4 regions of the Ralstonia sp. SA306 genome follow, and region 1 is predicted to be linked to each of the others. Evidence: predicted binding sites of a transcription regulator. Region 1 holds the regulator's gene; each other region holds the start of a gene.

The links. The regulator FNR, encoded in region 1, switches genes on or off when oxygen is low (the NO sensors DNR and NnrR bind a similar motif). The targets are predictions, from matches to a motif close to TTGATNNNNATCAA.
Region 2: a site for FNR is predicted at 1,417-1,430, ahead of M1D44_RS05270 (ribonucleoside triphosphate reductase). Genes of this name have one in related genera too.
Region 3: a site for FNR is predicted at 986-999, ahead of M1D44_RS15985 (cytochrome C). Genes of this name have one in related genera too.
Region 4: a site for FNR is predicted at 833-846, ahead of M1D44_RS20580 (universal stress protein). Genes of this name have one in related genera too.

Annotation. Positions count from the first base shown of each region.
Region 1 is NZ_CP096451.1:1,744,407-1,746,595, forward strand. Features, by position in the region: gene M1D44_RS08375 (sulfite exporter TauE/SafE family protein) at 74-817, opposite strand; gene fnr (fumarate/nitrate reduction transcriptional regulator Fnr) at 999-1,727, shown strand; gene M1D44_RS08385 (hypothetical protein) at 1,749-2,003, opposite strand; gene M1D44_RS08390 (FixH family protein) at 2,000-2,189, opposite strand, start outside.
Region 2 is NZ_CP096451.1:1,105,583-1,107,771, forward strand. Features, by position in the region: gene M1D44_RS05270 (ribonucleoside triphosphate reductase) at 1-1,331, opposite strand, end outside; gene M1D44_RS05275 (DHCW motif cupin fold protein) at 1,468-1,809, opposite strand; gene M1D44_RS05280 (dicarboxylate/amino acid:cation symporter) at 2,180-2,189, shown strand, end outside.
Region 3 is NZ_CP096451.1:3,376,611-3,378,799, forward strand. Features, by position in the region: gene M1D44_RS15985 (cytochrome C) at 1-887, opposite strand, end outside; gene M1D44_RS15990 (LysR family transcriptional regulator) at 1,151-2,080, opposite strand; gene M1D44_RS15995 (zinc-binding alcohol dehydrogenase family protein) at 2,178-2,189, shown strand, end outside.
Region 4 is NZ_CP096452.1:887,490-889,678, forward strand. Features, by position in the region: gene M1D44_RS20570 (MgtC/SapB family protein) at 1-120, shown strand, start outside; gene M1D44_RS20575 (CBS domain-containing protein) at 173-640, opposite strand; gene M1D44_RS20580 (universal stress protein) at 926-1,426, shown strand; gene M1D44_RS20585 (universal stress protein) at 1,467-2,189, shown strand, end outside.

The DNA.
Region 1 (2,189 bases):
CAACGCCGCAACCGGGAAGATGCCCTAGCCACCCATCCCAGGCCGGATGGCAATTTCCGCGCGCCTTAAACACCTACAGCACTAGACAGAATCCGTGTGCGTTAAGCATCTCTGGCAACCAGATTGCGTGAACCAGCCCCCAGACCCCAAACCCGGCGATGGCGATGCCGGCCGCGCCCCGCGCCCATCGCTGGCGCGACAGCCCGCGCAGCCACCCAGCCAGACCAGACATCATCAGCAGGTTGGGCAGCGTACCGGCACCAAAAGCGAGCATGACCACGGCCCCGGAGGCGGCGTTGCCCGCCAACAACGCCACAGCCAATGCGCCGTAGACCATGCCACACGGCACCAGCCCCCAGGCCATGCCAGTGAGATAGCGGCGTAGTAACGGCGACTGACGTTGCAGCCTACTTCCCAGCGTGGCGGCCCCTCGAGACAGGCCACCTGCCACGCGGCCAAGCAAGCGCTCAAGCCACACACTGCGCCACGCATCCCCAGCGGAACGAACAAGCAGCAAAACCCCGTAGGCGACCAGCAATGCGCTAGCGAAGGCAAACAAGCCGCGTTGAATCGGCAGCCATTGCTGGCGCCAGACAGTCGCGCCCATCGCACCCATGATTGCGCCCAGCAACGCATAGGTGGTCAGCCGGCCGGCATGCATGACGACCTGCTCAAACCATAGCCGGCGACGGGACACGATCCGCACCGCCACAGCTCCACGTTCGGCCGCGAGTGCGATACCGCTGCACATCGCCAGACAATGCACACCACCGAGCAATGCAATCAGGAAAACGCTCAGAAGCGCTGCGGCACTCATCTTTCTGACGCTCTCTTGATATGGACCAAGGTTTTCGTTTTACTGTTGCGAACTAAGCGTAATCGACGCGTTTTGCCGCATCGGAAATGTCCGAGGACAAGAAGGTCGCCGTTATAATAAGCTGCAGCAGCATCACAAGAATTACTCATTTCACTTTCCCGAAATTCAGTCGCCCCCACCCGTGCTCACTCGAATCGCACTTACCGATCAAGCCTCGCGTTGCTCCACCTGCGTACTAGGGCAAATCTGCCTGCCGGTGGGAATGAACTCGGACGACGTGCGCAAGATGGACGATTTGGTCAGCGAGCGCATCCGCATTAAGAAGGGGCAATCGCTCTATTCCTTGGGCGAGCCGCTGGAAGCGGTTTATGGCATTCGTTTCGGCACGCTCAAAACCCATCTGACGCTTGAAGACGGTCGACACCAGATCACGGGGTTCCACCTGCCGGGTGAAATCGTCGGGCTCGATGGCATTGGCGACATGCGCCACGTGTCGGACGCCACCGCGCTCGAAGATACCGAAGTCTGCGTGGTGCGCTACGACGAGTTGCAGCACCTTTCGCGCCGGCTGCCTTCGCTGCAGCATCAGTTCCTGCGCATCATGAGCAAGGAGATTTCGCAGGATCATCTGATGCTGCTCACGCTGGGCTCCATGCGTGCGGAGGAGCGTCTCGCAGCGTTCCTACTAAACCTCTCGAAGCGTTCGGCCCAGCGTGGATATTCGTCGACCGAGTTTGTCCTGCGGATGAGCCGCGAAGAACTCGGCAGCTATCTTGGCCTGAAGCTCGAAACGGTCAGCCGCCTGTTCTCGCGCTTTGCCGAAGCGGGTCTCATCCAGATCCGCCAACGCCACGTCAAGCTGATCGACCTGGCCGGCCTGCGCCAGGTCATGAGCGGTCAGGCGGCCTAAGCTGCCCTCCATGGCGCCCGCTCAGACGAGCGGGTGTTCATGCGCTTCCAGCTTGCCAATGCCCGGTGACACATAGAGCGTCAGCGCGCTCGACAATCCGCACAACAACCAGAACACAAAGAACGACACGGTGTAGACCGCTTGGGCCGACACCGTGATCTGCTCGCCGAAAAAACGCAGGTCTGCGGGGTCGACCACCGCGAAGACCACCAGCTCAGCCAGCGCGGCCGACAGAAATGCCGGCCACAGAATCCACATCAGCAATCGACGCTTCATCGGGCCTCCGTGTGAATGGCATGCGCCGGCGTGAGGACCGTCTTTTCAACGACCAAACCGCGCCGCACGACGTTGTCATGAATAACAGCGTCGGGATGCGACACCGCCAGCCAGATTGTGACGCCGCAGCCGACCATGGCGACGAACGGCCCTGCCATCAGCAGCCACGGCCAGGGCTCGCGCCAC
Region 2 (2,189 bases), 640 kb from region 1:
ACGTCGCGGCCAAGCGCAAGCAGCGTATCGAGCCGCGCCAGCAGCCCAGCCTCATCGCCCGCGTAGAGATAACCCAATCGCGCACAGTTCACCGTCACCACGCCAATGGAACCAGTCTGCTCGGCAGAGCCAAACAGCCCGTTGCCGCGCTTGAGCAGCTCGCGCAGGTCGAGCTGCAGGCGGCAGCACATCGAGCGCACCATGTGCGGCTCCAGATCGGAGTTGAGGAAGTTCTGGAAGTAGGGCAGCCCGTAGCGTGCCGTCATCTCGAACAGCAACGTGGTGTTGGGGTGCTCCCAATCGAAGTCCGGCGTGATGTTGTAGGTCGGAATCGGAAACGTGAACGCGCGGTCCTTTGCATCGCCGGCCATCATGACCTCGATGTACGCGCGGTTGATCATGTCCATCTCGGGCTGGAGATCGCCGTAGGTGAAGGGCATCTCTTCGCCGCCAATGTAGGGAACCTGTTCGCGCAGGTCGGCAGGGCAAGTCCAGTCGAACGTGAGGTTGGTGAACGGCGTTTGCGTGCCCCAGCGGCTGGGCACATTCAGGTTGTAGATCAGCTCTTGCATGGACTGCTTCACCGCCGCATACGACATCGCATCGCGGCGGATGAACGGCGCCATGTACGTATCGAATGAACTGAACGCCTGCGCGCCGGCCCACTCGTTTTGCAGCGTGCCGAGAAAATTGACGATCTGTCCGATGGCTGCCGACATATGCCGCGGTGGCGTCGCTTCCACCTTGCCCGGCACGCCGTTGAATCCCTCTGTCAGCAACTGCCGCAACGACCAGCCTGCGCAGTAGCCCGACAGCATGTCGAGATCGTGGATGTGGATGTCGCCCTCGCGGTGCGCTGTGCCCGCTTCGGGGCTGTAGACATGCGAAAGCCAGTAGTTGGCGGTGACCTTGCCTGCCACGTTCAGGATCAGACCTCCAAGGCTGTAGCCCTGATTGGCGTTGGCATTGACACGCCAATCGCGCTGCTCGAGGTATTCGTCCATCGTGCTCTCGACATCGACCAGCGTGTGCTTGAGCGAACGCAGCCGGGCGTGTTGCTCGCGGTAGACGATGTAGGCACGCGCGGTGCGCCAATAGCCGGCGTCTACCAGCACCTCTTCCACCCAATTCTGGATGATTTCGATACCGGGGCAGGGGAGCGGGGAGAGATGTCCGAGCACGCCCGCGGTCAGGCGTTGCGCCTCGACGGCGTCGAATTCGCCGGTGGCTTGGCCGGCAGCCGCGATGGCCTGGCAGATCTTTTGCGCATCAAACGGTGCCAATGAACCGTCGCGCTTGGTGACTTGCCTGGTGACCTGTGTGCTCGTCATGAGGTACTCCATCTAGTGGTATGGAGTCAGACTAGCACTACATATTGTGGTCTGTGAGTCTTAAAGACCTTGATCTTGAAATCGCTTGACCCCGGTCAACCGGGGCCGCGTGCGACGCGGACACTGCGTGTCGCCATTAGTCGACGATGAACAGCCGGGCGCCGTTCCTGGTGTACGACTGATGGGCTTCCGCATCGTCGCCCACCTGATAGCTCATGCCGGGCGTGAGGATGAACTTGCGGCCATCTTCCAGTGTGGTTTCCAGTTCGCCATCCAGGCAGAACAGGATGTGGCCCTTCTTGCACCAATGGTCAGCCAGGTAGCCGGGCGTGTACTCGACCATGCGCACGCGGATGCGGTCCGGCTCGTCGCCAAAGTAGCGGGTGCGCCAGATCGCCATGCCGGTCTCGCCGGTGTGTTCGGTAAGTTCAACGGCGGACCAGTCGGTCGTGCCAAAGGCGAAGGGCGCCATTTTCATCGCGAGACTCCGGTGGGTGACGTAAGCCCATGATGGTATCAACGGCTTACGTGGCGCAGGCGTCGCATTTCATATGCTCAAAAAGTCGCTTTTCAGTACGCCGCGACGGCATTGCGTGCGGCTCAATAATCCGCTTCTGACCGGCTGATTCCACTGCCTGTGCGGCATCGCAGCAAGGTGTCGACGGCGTCATATCAATGTATGCAGAAATTGCATGGTGCCATGCAACATCGACATAACGATCGTCATGCGCTTCTCTAATATCGTCGCTTTTTACAAAGCGTGACGAACTTGGGCCGGCCCTTGGCCCCATGAGATCCGCGTCTGCCGCGCGCCGTCCCTCCGGCCACGGTATTCCTTGGAGAAAGTCTTGAACACCA
Region 3 (2,189 bases), 1.6 Mb from region 1:
TCGAGCGCATAGTCTTTGAAGCGATCGGTTGGTGTGCCCGGCATGGTGTTGTCGGGGTACCGGTTGGCCAGCAACCCGAACGTGCCAAACATGACCGAATGCGAGCCCCATTCCTGGTTGTATGCCAGACGCCAGTACGGGTTCGCGCCGCTCAAGCGCGCAACGCCGCCCGGGGTTGCGGTGTCCTGCCCAGCGCGGAACACAGAGAAGGCCTGATCGGCAGTCCGATAGGCGCCCAGTTCTGCGTAGATATGGCGTTGCCAGAATGCGTATGCGCTGGCGCCTACCACCTGCTGCGCCAAACCACCGTCGACAAGGGTGCCCGCCAGGGGAGGCACGCCGATGCTGGGAGCGGCATAGGGATACCCGAATGCCGGCGTGCTGTTCCACACGTCAGACACCGTCGGGTTGTTGTTGACCGTGACGCCGTAGATGAACTCGACGTCCTCGCGCGTGAGGTGCCATGCGGCGCGGATATCGGTGTTGTCCAGCGCGCTGTGGTGCGCAATACCGTCGTACGTCCACTGAGCGAAGGCACCCACGGGCCCCGCAATGCGCCCCGCATAGAACAGGCTTACCTGCTGCGGCACCGTGTCTCCGTTGCGCACGAAGTCGAAGTTGTCCTGATCGATCGTCCGCGTGTTGGTGCGCGAAATCTGCACCATGCCCGAGAGCGGAATCGTCTTGTTGTTGGCCAGCGTATAGCCGGTCATCTTGAAGAAGCGGCCGAAGGGGGTCAGTTCAGGAAAGCTGACGTGGCACGCCATGCATGCCATCCCGGTCTGACGCGCGAAAGCCGGTACCGCACTGGCTTGTCCCGACCACGCCACAAGCGCACCGATCAGCAGCCCCGCGAGCGCACGGAGCGCAGTAATGAGACGTCGCATGGTGTCCCTCCCCAATGTTTTTTTCGGTTTTTTCACCAGCACGTACGACCATGAAAGGCGCTATGGCCGCAGCTGTCAAACCTTCCGGCGGCATTCGCCTGATACGGATCAACTTATTTCGAGTGCCACAAGGCACGGGCGTGCCTGCAGAGAGAGGCGGCGCAACGGTTGTACGTTTGCGCGCTCAAAGAGGGGGAGCGGCGGACCAGTCGATCAGGTCGAAGAGGTCGAAGAGGATTCAGCCAGAGTCGGTTGCCGCCGAGTTACTCGGATGGCGAACCTTGCGACGAGTAGCTTGCGAGCAGGGCCATACAGCGTTCGCGCAGGAATGCACTCAGCGCTTTGATGGCGGGTGTGAGTTGCGCACGGTGGGCGCAAATCAAATGCAGCGGCGCGGGCTCGCCATATTCCTGCGGAAAGATCTCGACCAATCGGCCGGCCTTCAAATCATCGATGAGGTCCAGTCGCGATTTATAGAGCAGGCCTTCGCCTGCGATGGCCCAGCGGCGCACCGCATCGGCATCGTCGCTGACGCGATTTCCTGTGACTGCCACGGTGCGCTCGCCGCCGGGTAGCGTGAAGCGCCAGCGTTCGTGGACTTGCTCGCTCCAGATATACCGAAGGCAGTTGTGTCGCCGCAGGTCATCCACCTTGGTCGGCGCGCCGTGTCGTTCGATGTACGACGGCGCCGCGCATAACGCACGCCGGTTGTTGTCGAGCAGTTTGATGGCCAGCAGGGAGGAATCGGGCAGCGCCCCGTAGCGCACGGCAAAGTCCAGCGGCTGGCGGATGAGGTCGGCCGCACGGTCGCTCAACTTCAGGTGCACCGATAAGCCGGGGTGCTGGTGCTGAAAATCGTCGAGCCACGGCAGCAGCAGGTTTCTTCCGAAATCGGACGGAGCCGATAGCCGCAGCGGGCCGGAGAGTGCTTCCCGGCCACCGGCCAGCGCCTGTTCGCCTTGTTCCCGCGCGCCCAGCATGACGCGCGCATGCGGCAGGTAGCGCTCTCCAGCTTCTGACAGTTGCATGCTGCGCGTGGAACGTGTGAACAGGCGGGCGTCCAGCGCCTTTTCCAGCCGCTGCACAGATGCGCTTGCCTGCGCAGGTGCGATGTTCAGTTGGCGTGCCGCCTCCGAGAAGCTGCCGGCGTCAGCCGTGTGCACGAAGATTTGCACGTCATCGAGGCGGATGATTTTCATTGAAATGCCGAAAGTGTTTGGGCATGCCGCCCGTTTATCCGCATATCGCTGAAAGATAGCATGGCCCTCATTCACTCTCTGGAGAACGTGCATGAAAGCCATC
Region 4 (2,189 bases), on a different replicon from region 1:
AACACGTTCTCGAAGGTTGTCGTGGCCATCAGCGGTGGGCGTGCCTTTGCCAGCAGGGTCACCGCAGGTCTGCTGACCATGCTTTTGTCCTGCTGGGCGGTGTTCTGGTTTGTCGCCTAGTCAATTTTGGCTAATGCACATGCGGATCAGACCCGTCACCAGAGGGGAAGACTCAGAGAATCAAATCGGACGGCGCATGCTGGCGGGAGCCGGTCGCGTTCTCGCGACCGAGAATGCCGGCCAGCAAGGTCCATTCGCCGCCCATCGCGCGGATGGTGTCGTCCAGGCTGAGCATGCCGACCAGCCGTTGCTGGCGATCGACCACGGCCAGACGGTGCAGGCCGTGGCTCAGCATCGAGCGCAAGGCTTCACTGATCACGGCGTCATTGTGGATGGTCAGAAGACCGCGCGTCATGACTTCCGAGACGGCGGTCTGGGTGCAATCACTGCGGCTGGCAATGCCGTGCACCACCATGTCGCGGTCTGTCACGATGCCCACCACCCGCGAACCGCCAGCGGTGTGTTCCGTGACAAGCAACGCCCGGGCGCTTTCGTCCCGCATCAACCGGGCAGCTTGTTGCAGCGTTGCCGTTGCCTGAACGTGGACGATGCGGTGGGAACAAATCTCGTCGACCCTCATGCTGAACTCCGATGCGCGTACGTTTTCACTATAAGAACGGGAAGGTGTCGGAGGTTGATCCCGCACAAGGTGCCGTGAGCTTTCCGTGACTGCAGCAGGAGGCAGTCGATAGCGAACGAGTCTATCGAGCGTTGGACGCAAGCTCTTGAGGCAGATCAAGTGGCATGGCCGGCGCATCCGGTGAGCCAAACGCTGATGTAAATCAAGGGGTGATCCGCTTGGTGGTCCAACATGGAATCCAGCAACCCCGTTTGGGGCGGACGACGGATTCGACGGAGGCAGATCATGTACGACAGGATTCTGGTGGCGGTGGATGGCAGCCCTACGGGAGATCGCGCGCTGGACGAGGCAATCCAGCTTGCGCAAAAACTCGGCTCTGAGCTGGTCATCGCCCACGTGATCGACAACTCGTATCTGATGTACGACGTTGGCTATATCGATGTCGGCGCCTTTACCGAGGCATTGGTCAAACAAGGCAATCAAATCGTTGCCGACGCGCGGGCCAAGGCCGAAAAGGCAGGTGTGCACGTCCACAGCGTGGTGGTGGACGACCCCATCGGAACCTTCGATATCGGCACTGCCCTTGAACAGGCGGCCCACAACGTGGGTGCGCAAGCCCTGGTGCTGGGCACGCACGGGCGTCGCGGCTTCCAGCGTTTGCTTCTGGGCAGCGTGGCCGAGAGCGTTGTACGCCGGAGCACGCTGCCGGTGCTGCTCGTCCGCGCGTTGCCCACGGAAACACCGCACGCGGCGACCGAACCGCTAAGCAATGCCGTCATTGCCTAGCCGGGTAGCTCGTCCTCTGACACAACATCGGGATCTGACCATGAGCTATGCCAGTGTGATGGTGCATCTGGATCGCAGCGAACGCGCCATGCACCGCCTCAACCTTGCGGCCCAGTACGCGCAGGCGCACGGCGCCAAACTCGTCGGCATCTATGCGAGCTTTGCGCCAAGCCTCAGCTGGTTCTACATGATGGAGAACGCTGCGCGCTATCTGGAGGAAGACCGCATCCGGCGCGACGGCATCCGCGATACCGTACAAGCGCGCTTTCGCCAGGCGACAGAGCGCCTTGGGGTGGAAACGGAGTGGCGTGCCGTGGAAGGCGACCCCGTGGCACTCGTGCTGCGCGAAGCGCGGGAGACCGATCTTCTCGTCGTCGGACAACGGAACCACGATGACCCGGATGAATTTATCGCCGGCGACTTTGTGGAAACCCTGATCCTGGAGTCGGGCCGCCCGGTGCTGGTTGTGCCGTACGCGGGCAACTTCACGGCATTGCCGCAGCGCGTTCTGGTGGCCTGGAGCGGCGGTCGCGAATCGGCCCGTGCGCTGCACGACGCCATGCCAATGATGACGGGCGCAAATGTGCACGTGCTGCAGATCACGAGCACGCAGCCGAAGCACTGGGCCGAAGAAACCACGGTGGGTCAGGTGGCGCGTGCGTTGAACGCGCGCGGCATTCACACAACGGTGGAAGAGACCGACTGTGCAGATTCCGACACCGCCGTAGGTGAGTTGCTGCTCTCGCGAGCGGCCGATTTCAAT